One region of the Bacillus sp. OTU530 genome, then DNA from elsewhere that is predicted to be linked to it. Evidence: riboswitches for the same ligand, from Rfam matches in the RefSeq annotation. Region 1 holds a riboswitch; each other region holds the start of a gene.

Region 1 (4,654 bases):
GGTTATCAGTACATGTGAAGGATATTAACTCCCAGGCGGCTTATGATACTTACTATTCTTTCTGGTACAAAGTACAGGATGGGAAGGTAACCCAGATAAATGTAACAACAGATAAATCAAGCCCTCAAGCTGTGGCAACACTGATTACGTTGACAGCTACATCAGGGGGAAGCAGTAACCCTTTATATAAATTTTATGTCTTTGAAGGGGATACGGGAAGAGTAGTACAAAACTACAGTGAAAAAAATACCTTTACATGGAAACCAGAACGAGCAGGAACATATAGGTTATCAGTACATGCAAAGGATATTAACTCTCAAGCAGCTTATGATACTTACTATTCTTTCTGGTACAAGGTACAGGATGGGAAAGTAACTCAGGTAAATGTAACAACAGATAAGATAAGTCCATAGAATACTGGTACTCCAGTTATCATTTCAACAACATCTGAAGAAAGCAGCAACCCGGGGTATCGATCTGTGTCCGGGATGGTAACTGTGTTCTTACTACATCGCAGGAGTATAGGGCGAATAGTGCAACTACATAGACACCAACAAAGTCTGGAGTCTATACAGTAATTGTTTATGCAAGAGATAAGAACTCTGGAGCGAATTATGGATCTCGAGCGGAAATGTACTATAGAGTACAATAAATAAAATAACCAGCAAAACCAAAAAGGGCGCCAACTATGATGCGCTCTTTTCTCATGTCCATCGGTATTTGAGCAAGCGGGGACAACGTGCTCGTTCTATATACCACATCAGTCTCAAGGCCTAGTAATGGCAAGGGATTTGCGCTGTTGGTTTTGCTAGCTTGCTAACGAAATGAAAACTTGAGTAAAAAAACGAAAGGTAGTATTGCCGCTGAAATATTGGTTGTATACGATTTTGAACGATTGAGGGTTGGAGTACGAATTGAAAAGCATTAGCATCCTCGAAAAGTATGTTTTAAACATTATTTTTGGTCACCACTTCCTGCAGAAGAATTAAAAATCTTCTATGAAGCAATAGATAAAGGAGTAGAAATGGTTCTTAAAATACGATCTAGTATTTAGCCATCATCAATAAATTTAGGGGTTGTCCATTTTTGTCCTTCTGTGCTGTTAGTTTTTGTAAGTAATTGAGGTTTTAATTTACTTTTTTCACCAAAATCCCCATGATAAGATATAAAAATAAAGCGTTTTCTTTCCCGTTGTTCTTTTTCATAGAAGATTCTCTACTTAGAAAATTAATTTTGTTATTTTACCTTTCTAACTGTTTTTTATGATTCTAACAGGTATAGAAGGTGTTAGGTAATTCACTAGATAAAGGCATAACCTTTAGTCATTTGTTCTTTGTGAGGAAAAGGCTTTTTGAGAAGGTTAATCTTGTTCTTTTGATTTTCTTAATTTTCTTATTGGGATATGCATGAGCTATAAAGAGCACGGGGGAGCGATGAAACTCTACTTGTATTTGGTCGCTTAAGTGGAGTGGAGCTAGTAGCGAAACCGACCCCCTCTAAATAAATTATGGGGGGATTTTTTTGAAAAAAGGTAGCTTATTAGCAGGTATTGGAGTTATGGCATTGAGTGTCGGTATATGGGGAAATCCTTCAATTTCCTTAGCAGCAGCCCCACCAAAAGTCTCTGGAGGATCTGTAGTTTTAATGGGATTGGAACCAGAGGACGGACATCTTGAGGGCGGGCGTCGGGCTCATGGTCCTATTAGCGCTTACGTAAACATCGTAAAAAAAATGAAAGTTACAAATGGTGGAAATGGGATCTTAGTAATCGGCGGATCCGGAAATGATAATAATGCTATTAAGGTGTTTTGGAAGGAAATAGCATCAAAAACTAATATGAAAGCGACTTTTGTATCTGGTAATAATATTTCTAGCCAATCATTTGATGGGTTTGCCATTATTGCTATCGCAAGCGATATATACAATACCCCAAATGGTGGATTAACGAATGAAGAAAATGACTTGTTAGCAGCACGTGGGGGGGATATAGCCAATTTTATAAATAAAGGCGGTGGATTATTTGGGGGAACCTCAGATTTTGATAATCCATATGGATACATGACAAGATTTGGAATCTTTACATTTAATCTTTATACCAACAAACCTATTATTAATAAGGTCTCGATAACTACTGAAGGTGCGGCATTTGATATGAAAGCTGATGAATTGAGTGTACCGGCTTGGCACGATGAATTTACGGCTTTCCCAAATTTCTTTAAGGTTTTGGTACGTAATGAAACGCCTTTACAACAATTTTCACAAAAAAATCCACTTGCAATCGGTGGAAACAGTGTTATTATATCCCCACAATTTGGATTTAAAAAGGTAACAGGAGGGGGATATGTTGAAAATGATAAGAATAAGCAATCATTTGGTTTTAACATGTTGCCGGACGAACAAGGTTTAAGAGTTCAACTTGAATATAATGATCATTTGAAAAGTAATAAGACTGATGTAGTAAAGATAAAAATAGATAATTATGCGATGAGTCTGAAACAAAAGCTTGCAGAAATTAAGGAGAATGGAAAAACTATCGGGATTGAATTTGATACAGTCGGAGAAGTGACAAGTTCTACCTCTGGCAAGCAAAACAGCACTATTCATATTAGAGTTGTTGATCGTGGGGAACCTGGTACAAAAGATGAGTTCCGATTAACTATACTTGATGGACCTAATAAAGGATATACATCACAGTCTGGTATAATTCAAGGAGGCAATATTCAGGTACACCAATAACCTGAATTAATTAGATTGCGAAGGGGAAGACAAACGGGGTTGTTGAAAAATACTCATTCAAAGTAACGAGAAGACAAATTCCTACAACATGTAGAGCTTGTCTTCTTTTTTGTTGAGAATACAATTACATTTTCAACAAAAAAGTTATTTGTTAGCGAAAGACACCTAATCTTGTTGTTCTAAAGAACGATTCTACGGTGGATGGTGTAAAGTTCTATATTAATTTCTATTTTTAGAGTTAGTTATGATAAGTTTCTAATTTTTTTATCTATAATAAAATTTGGAATTAGATTATAATTATTTCCGTAGGCAAACCTTGTGAAAACATGGGGCGCAAAGCTTTAGGGGCTAAAATAGCAAATGTTATCAAGCTAGCCAGCTGCCGTTCACGTGAAAGAGGAATTAGAGGAGTGAATGTATATGAAAATTGAAAAATTTAATGACGGAGTGGAAATCTTAAAAGTATTAGCTCATCCTGCACGAATTGCACTTGTAAAAGTTATGATTGAGAAAGGACCTGTAAATGTAACTACTCTTTACGAGGAACTTGAAGCACCACAAAGCACAGTTAGTCAACATCTATCAAAATTGAAGAGCGCCAAGGTTATTTCAGGAAAACGTAGAGGTTTAGAGGTTTACTACGAGGTGAAGGACGAGCGAGTAGAAACCATTCTCAATACAGTAGCTAGTGCTTAAGTTTCATTACAATAAAACTATTTGAAAGCGGATTGCTGCGGCAGTTCGCTTTTTCTTTTGCTTCAATTGTCAGTACTAGTGTTTAACAAAACCTTCGGCTTACAGCTATACAAAATATAAGATATAGGTAATTGGAGAGGAAAATAAGATAATCACACAAATATAAGTAAATGTTACCAATCTATATGAATATTAGAATTTAAAAGAGGAGTGTGATAAAATTTTTTAAGAGGGGGCACTTACATATGAATTTTTGGAAAATGTTTACGTTTATTGTTATTCTAGTACTAACTCTCCAATATCCGGCTCAGACACTTGCGTCAGAATTAGTAGATACGGAGCTACCGTCTTTGTCAAATGTAGAAACAGATAAGCAGAATTATCAGGCTGGCGAAACAGTAAACATCAGTATTATGGCAACGGATGATGTTTCGGGGGTTAGGGATGTAGTAGCAAGGATAAAAGGTCCTGACGGAACAGAGTTAGCTGGGGCAGGAACTTATGATACTGTTAGTGGCAAGTGGATTGTGAAGATTCCGCTTAATATATCTGTACAACCAGGCAAATGGCAGATTTTACGTGTCTCGCTTTTTGATAAGGTAGGGCATTTTGTTAGCTATGAGAATGGTGTAGATTATACAGCTGAATTTAATGTGGAAAATACTTCACCAGTAGATACAGAACTACCATCTTTGTCAAATGTAGAACCAGATAAACAGACCTATCAGGCTGGTGAGACAGTAAGCCTTAACATTACAGCAACGGATGATGTTTCAGGAGTTAGGGATGTAGTAGCAAGGATAAAAGGTCCTGACGGAACAGAGTTAGCTGGGGCAGGAACTTATAATACTGTTAGTGGCAAGTGGATTGTGAAGATTCTGCTTAATACGTCTGTACAACCAGGCAAATGGCAGATTTTACGTGTCTCGCTTTTTGATAAGGCAGGACATTTTGTTAGCTATGAGAATGGTGTAGATTATACAGCTGAATTTAATGTGGAAAATACTTCACCAGTAGATACAGAACTACCATCTTTGTCAAATGTAGAACCAGATAAACAAACCTATCAGGCTGGTGAGACAGTAAGCCTTAACATTACGGCAACGGATGATGTTTCAGGAGTTAGGGATGTAGTAGCAAGAATAAAAGGTCCTGACGGAATAGAGTTAGCTGGGTCAGGAACTTATGATACTGTTAGTGGCAAGTGGATTGTGAAGATTCC
Region 2 (4,654 bases), on a different contig from region 1:
AGCAAGGAAATAAGCAAAAATAGATACCGAATGAAACGAATAAACGAAGCTACAGGGTAACGCAGGTAATAATCCTCCGTGCCTTGAAGAAATTGAAAAAATGTTTGCGGAGCAATCAGACAAAAAGGTGTGGTATCAATTAAAATGCCAATTTGTCCTTCCAGTAAGTTTCCCACTACTTTATCAGGCCGTTCTGTATATGCGACTTGAGGAAAAATAGAAAAAGGATTGTCTGAGATGAGCTCTTCAATATATCCGCTTTCCAAAACGGCATCAATGTCAATTCGGTGGATTCTTTTGCGGACTTCTGCCACTAAGGATTCGTCTGCAATGTCTTCGAGATATGTCATAACAATATTTGTTTTCGATAACCTTCCCACGGTTGCGGACTCCATCTTCAGTTTAGGAGTTTTTAGTCTTCTCCGTATTAAAGTTGTGTTTGTTCGTAAGTTTTCGGTAAATCCTTCCCGTGGTCCGCGCACCACCGGTTCTGTTGAAGACTCCTCTACGCTGCGTTTATCCCATTGTTGCAGGCTAATAAATAATGCTTGCTGCATTCCATCAATGAGCACTGCCGTATCACCTGATAAAACATGATCAATCACGTCCCCAATTTTTTGTCCCTCACTGATTTGAGCAGCCGTAATGACTTGTTCCAGAAGCAGTTGTTTGATGAGATGGATTTCGGAAGGACATACTTGGTCTTTTCCATAGTTAAATAACGGCTTTAATATATCTGCATCCATTAATTCTGTACTAACAAGGCCATCCAAAAAAATAAGAGTTCCCTTTTGGCATCCCACTTGGAATTCGCGATATACAATATCGGAGGAACGCTCGAAAATCATTTTGAATTCTTGTATGTCATGATTTAAATTTCCAGTTAGTATTTGATTGTTTAGTACATTTTGTTCGTCTTCAATAGGGTGTTCTTTGTTATAGGAGCGGCTGCTGTGATAAAGAAATGTAATGAATTCCTTGATGCTTTTAATGATATCAATCACCCTCCCCAGCCTCTAAATGACTTCATTTTCTTACTTTATTGTTGTTGCATTAACTACCAATTATGCATAACTATGTAAATGAATCCGATAATGCTTTTGGAGAGGTTTTAATAAGGGAGAAAATCTGTAAGTATTTAAGAAATAGGGTGGTGAAAAGAAATGATTCTGAGGGGATGAATCAAATATCCGAATATCGTACAAAAATAAAATGCGGTCTTAGATTAGAGCATATCCGGCTGGATATGCTGTCCGTATAAAAATACATAGTTTAGTTTATCCATTCCTTCAAGAGAAATCCCTTAAAGGAACGGGGATTATTTGTCTGTATGCAGAGCCTGTTATATGCAGCATTTTATCTCATATGGGTAATCGTTATTTGTTGTTTCCATTGACATGCTGCCGCATATATCGCTTTTCCCTATATCGTTGATAAAACCAAATGAGCGTGGTTAACCAAAATGTACTAATAAAATAGCCGCCGATGATATCGCTAGGATAATGTACGCCTAGATAAATGCGGCTTATTCCAATTGTGAGAATCATTACGATACTGATAATAATTAAGATGGTACGCCCCCAACGAGTAGGAATATGCCGCCATAGTAGGAAGGAGAGAGTTCCATATAGCGTACATGCATTTGTTGCATGGCCGCTCGGAAAGCTGTAGCCGCTTACCTCGATCAGACGATGTAAATCCGGACGGGCTCGCTGAAAAAACAGCTTTAATGTGATAAAAAGGAGGTTGCTTCCTAAAACGGCAGTAAGTAATAGAATCAGCTCTGATCGATGCTTGAGTACAACATAGAGAAAAAATAAGGCAATCATAGCAAGTATCGCAACAGAACTTGTCGATCCAATAAAGGTGAAGAATTTCATAATAGCTGTCAGAGCTGGGGACTCAAGGCCTTGAATAAAGGCTATAACGGTACTATCAAATGAAATAATCCTTTGCTTGCTAATCAGAATAGCCATAAGGCTGAAGCCGATAAGAGATAACAAACTTATTATAAAAGCAGTAGTAAGTTGAAGCTTTAAATTCATATAAATAACCACCTTAGATTCATTGCAATTTTTGTCTTCTCTTCCAAAATAAATAGGCGCCCCAGATAATACTAACCGCAGCTAGCATAAGGTATATACGATATTTAGAGATATACATAGCAATGATTTTCCAATTTCCTCCTAATGATCTTCCTAACGTAATAAAGGTAAAAGACCAGAGCAATGCCCCAGGGTATGCATACCGTGCAAACTTCTTAAAGGAGTACCCGTTAATTCCTGCAAGATAGGCGGTAATATGGCGGATGCCAGGAATAAAGTATCCAATAAAAAGCAGATAAGGACCTAGTTTTGTGAATAATTGTCTTGTTTTATTAATTCTGTCTTCTGTAATATGGAGCCTTGGTCCAAACCTTGTTAAAAATGGCAAACCCAATTTGATTCCTAATAGATAGCTAAGCGAAATGCCGCCGCTTGTCCCTAAAAAAGCACTTAGTAAGGAAGGAATATAAGCTATGTTTCCCTGAAAGACGCAATATCCAATAAAGGTAAGAAGGATTTCATCCGGCAGAGGGAGTCCGATAATGCCTCCAATTAAGGCTAATATAATACCATAATATCCAAAATGTGAAAGAAGATAGGTTAATTGGTGCTCCATCCATTCACACTCCTATGCTATTGGAATAAAAGAATCGGTCGGAGATGATGCTTTTCTCAGTATTCTTTTTTTATGCGCGGTTTATACCTGTTACAATGTGCTTAGTATTTGGGCTAGGAGGGTTATGGCCTGTATAAGAGGAGTGTGAGGATGTGGGGAGTAAAGGTAGTAGGTAGTTCAACTCGTAAAACTTTCTAAAAACTATAATTGAAAAAAATGTAAAAATATGAGAAAATGATTAAAGAGAACGACTGAGCCATTTGGTGTTGATGGATTCTATAGAAATAATTTTGTAGAGGCTACTAGTGCAGCAAATAGTGATTCTTGTTACTCCTATATTGACAAAATAAAGCATATTTATATAGATAAAAAATAAAGTTTCGATAAAGGCAAACCTATTGAAAGATAGGGACGCAAAGCTACAGGTCTAAGGTGGGAGAGGTATGCCGCTCCCACTATGATTGCTGGGCTGCCGTAATACGGAGGGAACTACAAGGGTGAAGGTGCTAGTTGAATTACCGATGGAAGACAAGCAAGCTGATTCTACTGATTTGAAATGGATGGACGTACTTTTGGATGCTAAACAAAATAACCCAGCCATTATTGAGCAAAAAAGAAGGCAACTACTTCATCTAGGTAAACTATATGGATTAACTCATCCTAAAACTATCAAATGCAGTCAACAACTAGACAAATTAATCAACCTATCTATGAGGGGACAAATTGTATAGGTATTATTAATGTGTGCAGCATCTAAATGATAAGGGATAAGCAAACATAGGATTAATGGAGATGGTATAAGCGTTTCTATCGGGGATTGTTCAACTGCCTGAAGTAGTGATTAGCTAGCTAAAGTTAAATTAGGTTGCATGTTAAAACTCCAAGTTTGTCCTATAACTCATAGTATTTGTGACGAGGTAGGGAAAATGGTTGTCATCAGATAAAAAGGGACAGATTCGTAAGTGTATGAATCTGTCCCTTTTTGTTTGTTATTAGTTAACAATTGTTTGTACCCTGCCTACTTGTCCATCTGTAAGACGAACCTTGATTCCATGAGGATGAAATTGCGAATTCGTCAGCAGGTCCTTTACAATTCCACGCGTCGTATTTCCTGTACGCTGATCCTTTTTTAGTACAATATTCACTTCTAGACCAGCCTGAATATTTTTTCTATATCGTCCATCATTCATAAATCATTTCCTCTTTTCCGCCTAAGAATTTGCTTAGTTTTGGTGTTATCTTCTACTAATGGTATAATAATTTGAACTATAATGCACATCTACATGGAGGTAACATGTTAACTTTTGAACAAAAACTCGCTATTATTGAATCTTTTCCGGAGCTTAAGCGCAAGGATGTATCGATGAAACGTGTAAATTTTCATTATGAGGAAAGTGCAAGCGATAAGAAAAATGTCGTATACCACTTGCATCCAAACGGAAATGGATTTGTTTATGCAGAATATGTAAGCAGCTATAATACAGATGACAGAGGCATGATTAATATCCGAGATTTCTCAGAGGAAGAGCTGCGCACAGTGATTGCAAAATCGATTCAATCCCTCGCACCCCGATCAACTGCTGAAGTGGCAATCGTTGGAGATTTGGAGGAGGAGCGCTGGGTGAATGAAGATAACGCATCGCTTATTTTAGTCCAAGAGGATGAGATGTGGAATGTGTATGCAGGTTTAAACCTTGATGGAACGTTTCCTTCCTACAATGAAGCGAAGCAGTATTTGGAGGAAGAAGGGTTTAAGCGGGCATGAGTCTTACAAAAAAGCCCATGATTTATATACAACGTAAATCATGGGCTTTTTTGCTTATAGACACCATCTGATGTTAAACCCACATTTGCGGCAATTCGAGAACAGCTTTCAAAGTTAAACTCGGTTGTACAGGAAAATATAAGTGGAATCGGGTTGTAAAAGCTTTTGCTAGAGAAGATTATGAAATTGAAGAGTTTTCTATGGAAAATGGTGCCTTTAAGGAGAAAA
Region 3 (4,654 bases), on a different contig from region 1:
TACATTCCAGCCCTGCTCCTGTAAAAAGTTTATGCCCTCCTGTAAAAACGGGAGCCTTGTATCTTGGATGCCAAGTACAATTGTATTGTGATGAACCCAAGAGCGCACCGTTGCAGGGGAAAGCCCACTGCCGACTGTTGTACATAATGTATCATCCATCGCGAAAGACTGCAGTGCTTGAAACTGCGGTCCTAGACTTGATTGGTCAATGATGCGCCATTGGGGCTGAGATAAAATAGAACGATAATCACGCATGTCTGTAGCCCCTTTATGATGAGGTTATAAAGCTTAATGGACTGCTGCCGATTTTATTGAACGGGGGTCTCCCGCAGGTAAAATGGTCTATGTCCGCTTTCCTTAAGTCATTATAACAAAAAAGAAGATAGCAATATAGCTATCTCCTCTGCGGCTATCATTCTGCAATTTTTTCAAGGTTCCCGTTTCGGTCCATTCGGAAGCTTGTTGTTGGTCGCTCCTCTTCATCCATAAGAGCGAGCTTACGGGCGCGATTCATAATTTTCATCATTGTTTCGTAATCCTCTTGAATCGTCGTTGATTCTTGCTCTAGCTTGGCAACTTTGCCTGCTAGTTCTTCATTTTTATGCATGTATTCAGTAATTTCTTTTCTTAATCGTTCATTTTCGCGCTCCAATGCAGTGACCTTTACATCTGAGCTTCCTAAAGATTGCAGAAAATGAATTACATCTGCCATTGTAAGAGAAGAAGTCTCCCTTGGACTAAAAACAGCAGTATCCGTCATGGTGAAGGAAGGTTCTTCTAGTAGAACTGTATTTTCTATGACTTCATCAGCTTCCATATCAACAGTACGCACGGCAGGAGCTGGTGCTGGTGGTGTATACAGCAGCTTTTTCTTTGCCTGATCCCCGCCGATTGCACGCATCTTCTCTTTGCGATGCCTTTTTGCTACCTGTAGATCTTTTTCATAGTTATAGCGTACAACGGCATTCCAACGAAATCCACAAGCCGCTGATGTGCGATTAAGTCTATCTCCTACTTCTTCAAAGGCGTTTAATTGCGTGCTTCCTTCCCGGACATGGCGCAGTACTGTTTCTGCCAAAAGCAAATCATCTTCTTCTGTCCAAGCATCTTGTCTTATCTTCATAGAATCATCTCCTTAATCCCTTTCTAAAGTGTTTTCTACCTTTAGGATGGACGGAAATGATACGTCTTATACAAACCTTTTAAAAAAATGGTAGATTATTTCCAGAGATAGAGGCTCTGAAGTTCCTAGTAAAACATACTATCTCTCTTTCAGATTAGCTTTTCAGGTCGATTGGAAGTGGAAAATATAGAGAGAAAATAAAAAGAGTATGTATTTTTCTTATAAAAAAATGTATAATATGTTCATACTTACTTACTTAGTATTCTCTATAAGAGAATACCCCACTACATTTTTATATGATATGTAAAAGGCAAACCTGGCTGAAAAGCAGGGACGCAAAGCTTAGAGCCTAAAGAGGAAATTCCTCTATGGTCGTCTGGTTGCCATCCTTTTTTAATAGTTCTGCCATTTAGAGCGTTTTGAAAATACATATGAATAGGAAAACAGGCAGATGCATTATTTCTGCCTGTTTTCCTATGTGGACAACAATTAATGATAGCTTTGCCTTATAAGATCGTGCACGGATAGCTTGCAACATTTCAAAAAGAACGGTAAAATATCTTTTAGCAAATCGTGCAACGGTGCATACTAATATATGCGAAAAGTTTGAGCTCGAGAAAGGATTGTGCAAGATGGCAAATGAATTTCGGGTGTGCGATGATTGTCAGGCCACAAATTTAAAAACATTGCTTCCGCGTTTAAAGAAAGTAGACCCGGATGCAGATGTGCAGGTTGGCTGTCAGTCATACTGTGGGCCAGGGCGCAAAAAGTCATTTGCGTTCGTGAATAACCGCCCTGTTTCGGCACCAAATGAAACTGAATTAATTAAAAAAATTGAGGATAAACTAGGAAAATAAGGAAAGCACTTCTCGGTAGAGGAAGTGCTTTTTTCACTATTAGGAGAGCGTAAAGTTAAGTTCTAGCAGGAAGCTAACTTTTAGGAATACAGTATAAGTAGGGCTACGCCTCTGTCTTTGCCTAAGGGCAGGGCTCGCCAATCGGCGAGTTTTCTTTAATTGGAATTTGTATGTAATTGAATATAAATGCATAGGCGGGTCTTTCTCATCTCATTATCCTTTCGGTATAATACAGGTATGATAGTAGCAAAGAAAGGGGGTATCTTAAATGGTATATCCCAATGGCAAAATGAATGAAAAAAAGGTGTTTAAGGATCCTGTACATAAATATGTTCATGTGGATGATCAGGTCATTTGGGATTTGATCGGTACAGCAGAGTTCCAAAGATTACGCCGCGTCAAACAGCTTGGTACAACATTTTTTACGTTTCATGGAGCGGAGCATAGCCGATTTAATCACTCGCTCGGCGTATATGAAATCATTCGTCGGATGATTGATAATGTGTTTGATGGCAGACCCGCATGGAATACTGAGGATCGCTTACTTTGCTTATGTGCCGCGCTTTTACATGATGTTGGGCACGGGCCATTTTCACATTCCTTTGAAAAGGTATTTCATCTTGACCATGAGCATTTCACGCAGCGCATTATCCTTGGTGATACAGAAATTAATCAAGTGCTGCGGGAGGTTGACCGTGAATTCCCGAAAAAGGTAGCCGAGGTTATTGCGAAAACCTCTGATAATAAGCTAGCAATTAGTATGATTTCCAGTCAAATTGATGCAGACCGAATGGATTATTTACTGCGAGATGCCTATTTTACTGGGGTCACCTACGGAAACTTCGATATGGAGCGTATTTTACGTGTGATGCGCCCGCACGGAGATCAGGTTGTAATTAAGTATAGCGGTATGCATGCGGTGGAGCATTATATTATGAGCCGTTATCAAATGTACTGGCAAGTGTATTTCCATCCGGTCACACGCAGTGCGGAGGTTATTTTAACAAAGATCTTGCATCGCGCGAAGGCACTTCATAAGCAATATTACTCATTCAGGCATCAGCCTGTTCATTTCTACTCGCTATTTGAGGATGAGGTTACGATTGAAGATTACTTAAAGCTTGATGAAAATATTATGTACTATTATTTTCAAGTATGGCAGGAGGAAGAAGATGCGATTTTAAGTGATCTCTGCCGGCGCTTTGTGAACCGAAACTTATTTAAATATGTAGATTTCACAGAAAAATATCACGGATTAAATAACTGGATGGAGCTAAGCAGCTTATGCAAGAAGGCTGGCATCGACCCGGATTATTATCTCGTTGTAGATTCTACCTCTGACCTGCCGTATGACTTTTATCGGGCAGGTGAAGAAGAGGAACGTTTGCCGATTATGCTGCTGATGCCAAATGGCGAGCTTCGTGAATTATCACGTGAATCGAGTATCGTTGAAGCTATTACAGGCAAAAAACGCATGGATCAAAAGCTTTTTTATCCGTATGACACCTTATACGAGGATGGACGGAAAGGAAAAGTGAAGGAAAAAATCATTAGTATTTTAGAAGGAAAAGGGTAATAAAGACAGCGGACAAGGTCTGTTTCAAAAAGGGAAAAGACCCAAGCAGGGTCTTTTCCTTTTTACATTTAAGGCTGTATAAGTTTCCAGCTAGAAACGAATTCAACATAGCCGGAAATTTTAGGAGCGTAAGTACAACTATGCCTCTGGCTTCGCCTAAGGGCAGGGCTCGCCAATCGGCGAGTTTTCTATTCGTCGCTTAAACGCTTCCCAGCGATTGCATAGTTATTTTTAGTCATTTCGTCAATGAATATAACAACCTTTTCAGCTGGTGCGCCTGTTGTTTCAACGACTGCAGCTGTTACCTTTTCAGCAAGAGCTTTTTTTTGTTCCTCTGTACGGCCTTCCAGCATTTTAATTGTAACATATGGCATGATTTTCACTCCTTTTTATGTAAAATACACTCCTATTATAGCGAATTTTGTTAGGAAGAAATCAGAAAACAAACATTTTCTTTATATTTTTGGTATGCTTACGGTAAAGCTTGAAAAAGGAGATGAATGATGGACCATTTATTTGTTTACCCATTGCAGCAAATCCCGCTGGTCGTGTTAGCAATAGCAGCAGCCCTTTCCCTTCATGAATTTGCTCACGCTTATGTTGCGTATAAATTCGGAGACCCCACTGCAAAGCAACAAGGACGTTTAACGTTATCACCACTAGCCCATCTTGATATAGTCGGGACGATTGCTATTTTCCTGCTTGGCTTTGGCTGGGCGCGACCGGTTCCTGTAAATCCATATTTCTTTAAGCGACCGCGTCTGGCAGGTATACTAGTTTCCGTAGCTGGACCGCTTAGCAACTTGTTTTTAGGAATTGTTGGTTACATTCTCTGGTATGCTCTTATCAGCACGGGTGCGCTGCACATGCTGCCGGATGCAATCGGAAAAACACTGTATGAATTCTTTCAAATTTTCATCGGCTTAAATCTTGTTTTATTTGTTTTTAACTTACTGCCATTGCCGCCGCTCGACGGCTATCGCATCTTGGAGGATCTTATGCCGATGAATGTGCGGGCAAAGATGACACAGTTTGAAAATTACGGAGCGATTATTTTTCTGGTGTTAGTTATCACACCGCTTGATCAATATACAATTG

The links. Region 1 has a riboswitch for cyclic di-GMP ahead of AAHB12_RS07775 (post-COAP-1 domain-containing protein). Riboswitches for the same ligand answer to the same signal wherever they lie in the genome.
Region 2: linked by a shared signal. The riboswitch ahead of AAHB12_RS20565 (aspartyl-phosphate phosphatase Spo0E family protein) and the one ahead of AAHB12_RS07775 (post-COAP-1 domain-containing protein) in region 1 are both predicted to bind cyclic di-GMP.
Region 3: linked by a shared signal. The riboswitch ahead of AAHB12_RS17645 (DUF1450 domain-containing protein) and the one ahead of AAHB12_RS07775 (post-COAP-1 domain-containing protein) in region 1 are both predicted to bind cyclic di-GMP.

The regions. Positions count from the first base shown of each region.
Region 1 covers NZ_JASATP010000007.1:197,522-202,175, forward strand. The annotation lists gene AAHB12_RS07770 (SH3 domain-containing protein) at 1-413, shown strand, start outside; cyclic di-GMP riboswitch class II at 1,418-1,501, shown strand; gene AAHB12_RS07775 (post-COAP-1 domain-containing protein) at 1,522-2,736, shown strand; cyclic di-GMP riboswitch class I at 3,035-3,123, shown strand; gene AAHB12_RS07780 (ArsR/SmtB family transcription factor) at 3,151-3,432, shown strand; gene AAHB12_RS07785 (Ig-like domain repeat protein) at 3,678-4,654, shown strand, end outside.
Region 2 covers NZ_JASATP010000032.1:37,361-42,014, reverse strand. The annotation lists gene AAHB12_RS20580 (spore germination protein) at 1-1,004, opposite strand, end outside; gene AAHB12_RS20575 (phosphatase PAP2 family protein) at 1,377-2,045, opposite strand; gene AAHB12_RS20570 (DedA family protein) at 2,065-2,661, opposite strand; cyclic di-GMP riboswitch class I at 3,040-3,138, shown strand; gene AAHB12_RS20565 (aspartyl-phosphate phosphatase Spo0E family protein) at 3,159-3,392, shown strand; gene AAHB12_RS20560 (YwbE family protein) at 3,654-3,851, opposite strand; gene AAHB12_RS20555 (hypothetical protein) at 3,956-4,426, shown strand; partial or broken gene AAHB12_RS31905 (hypothetical protein) at 4,511-4,615, shown strand; gene AAHB12_RS20550 (hypothetical protein) at 4,613-4,654, shown strand, end outside.
Region 3 covers NZ_JASATP010000023.1:79,814-84,467, forward strand. The annotation lists gene AAHB12_RS17635 (lipoate--protein ligase family protein) at 1-255, opposite strand, end outside; gene AAHB12_RS17640 (RsfA family transcriptional regulator) at 413-1,123, opposite strand; cyclic di-GMP riboswitch class I at 1,423-1,511, shown strand; gene AAHB12_RS17645 (DUF1450 domain-containing protein) at 1,756-1,980, shown strand; gene AAHB12_RS17650 (HD domain-containing protein) at 2,249-3,556, shown strand; gene AAHB12_RS17655 (2-hydroxymuconate tautomerase) at 3,745-3,930, opposite strand; gene AAHB12_RS17660 (site-2 protease family protein) at 4,060-4,654, shown strand, end outside.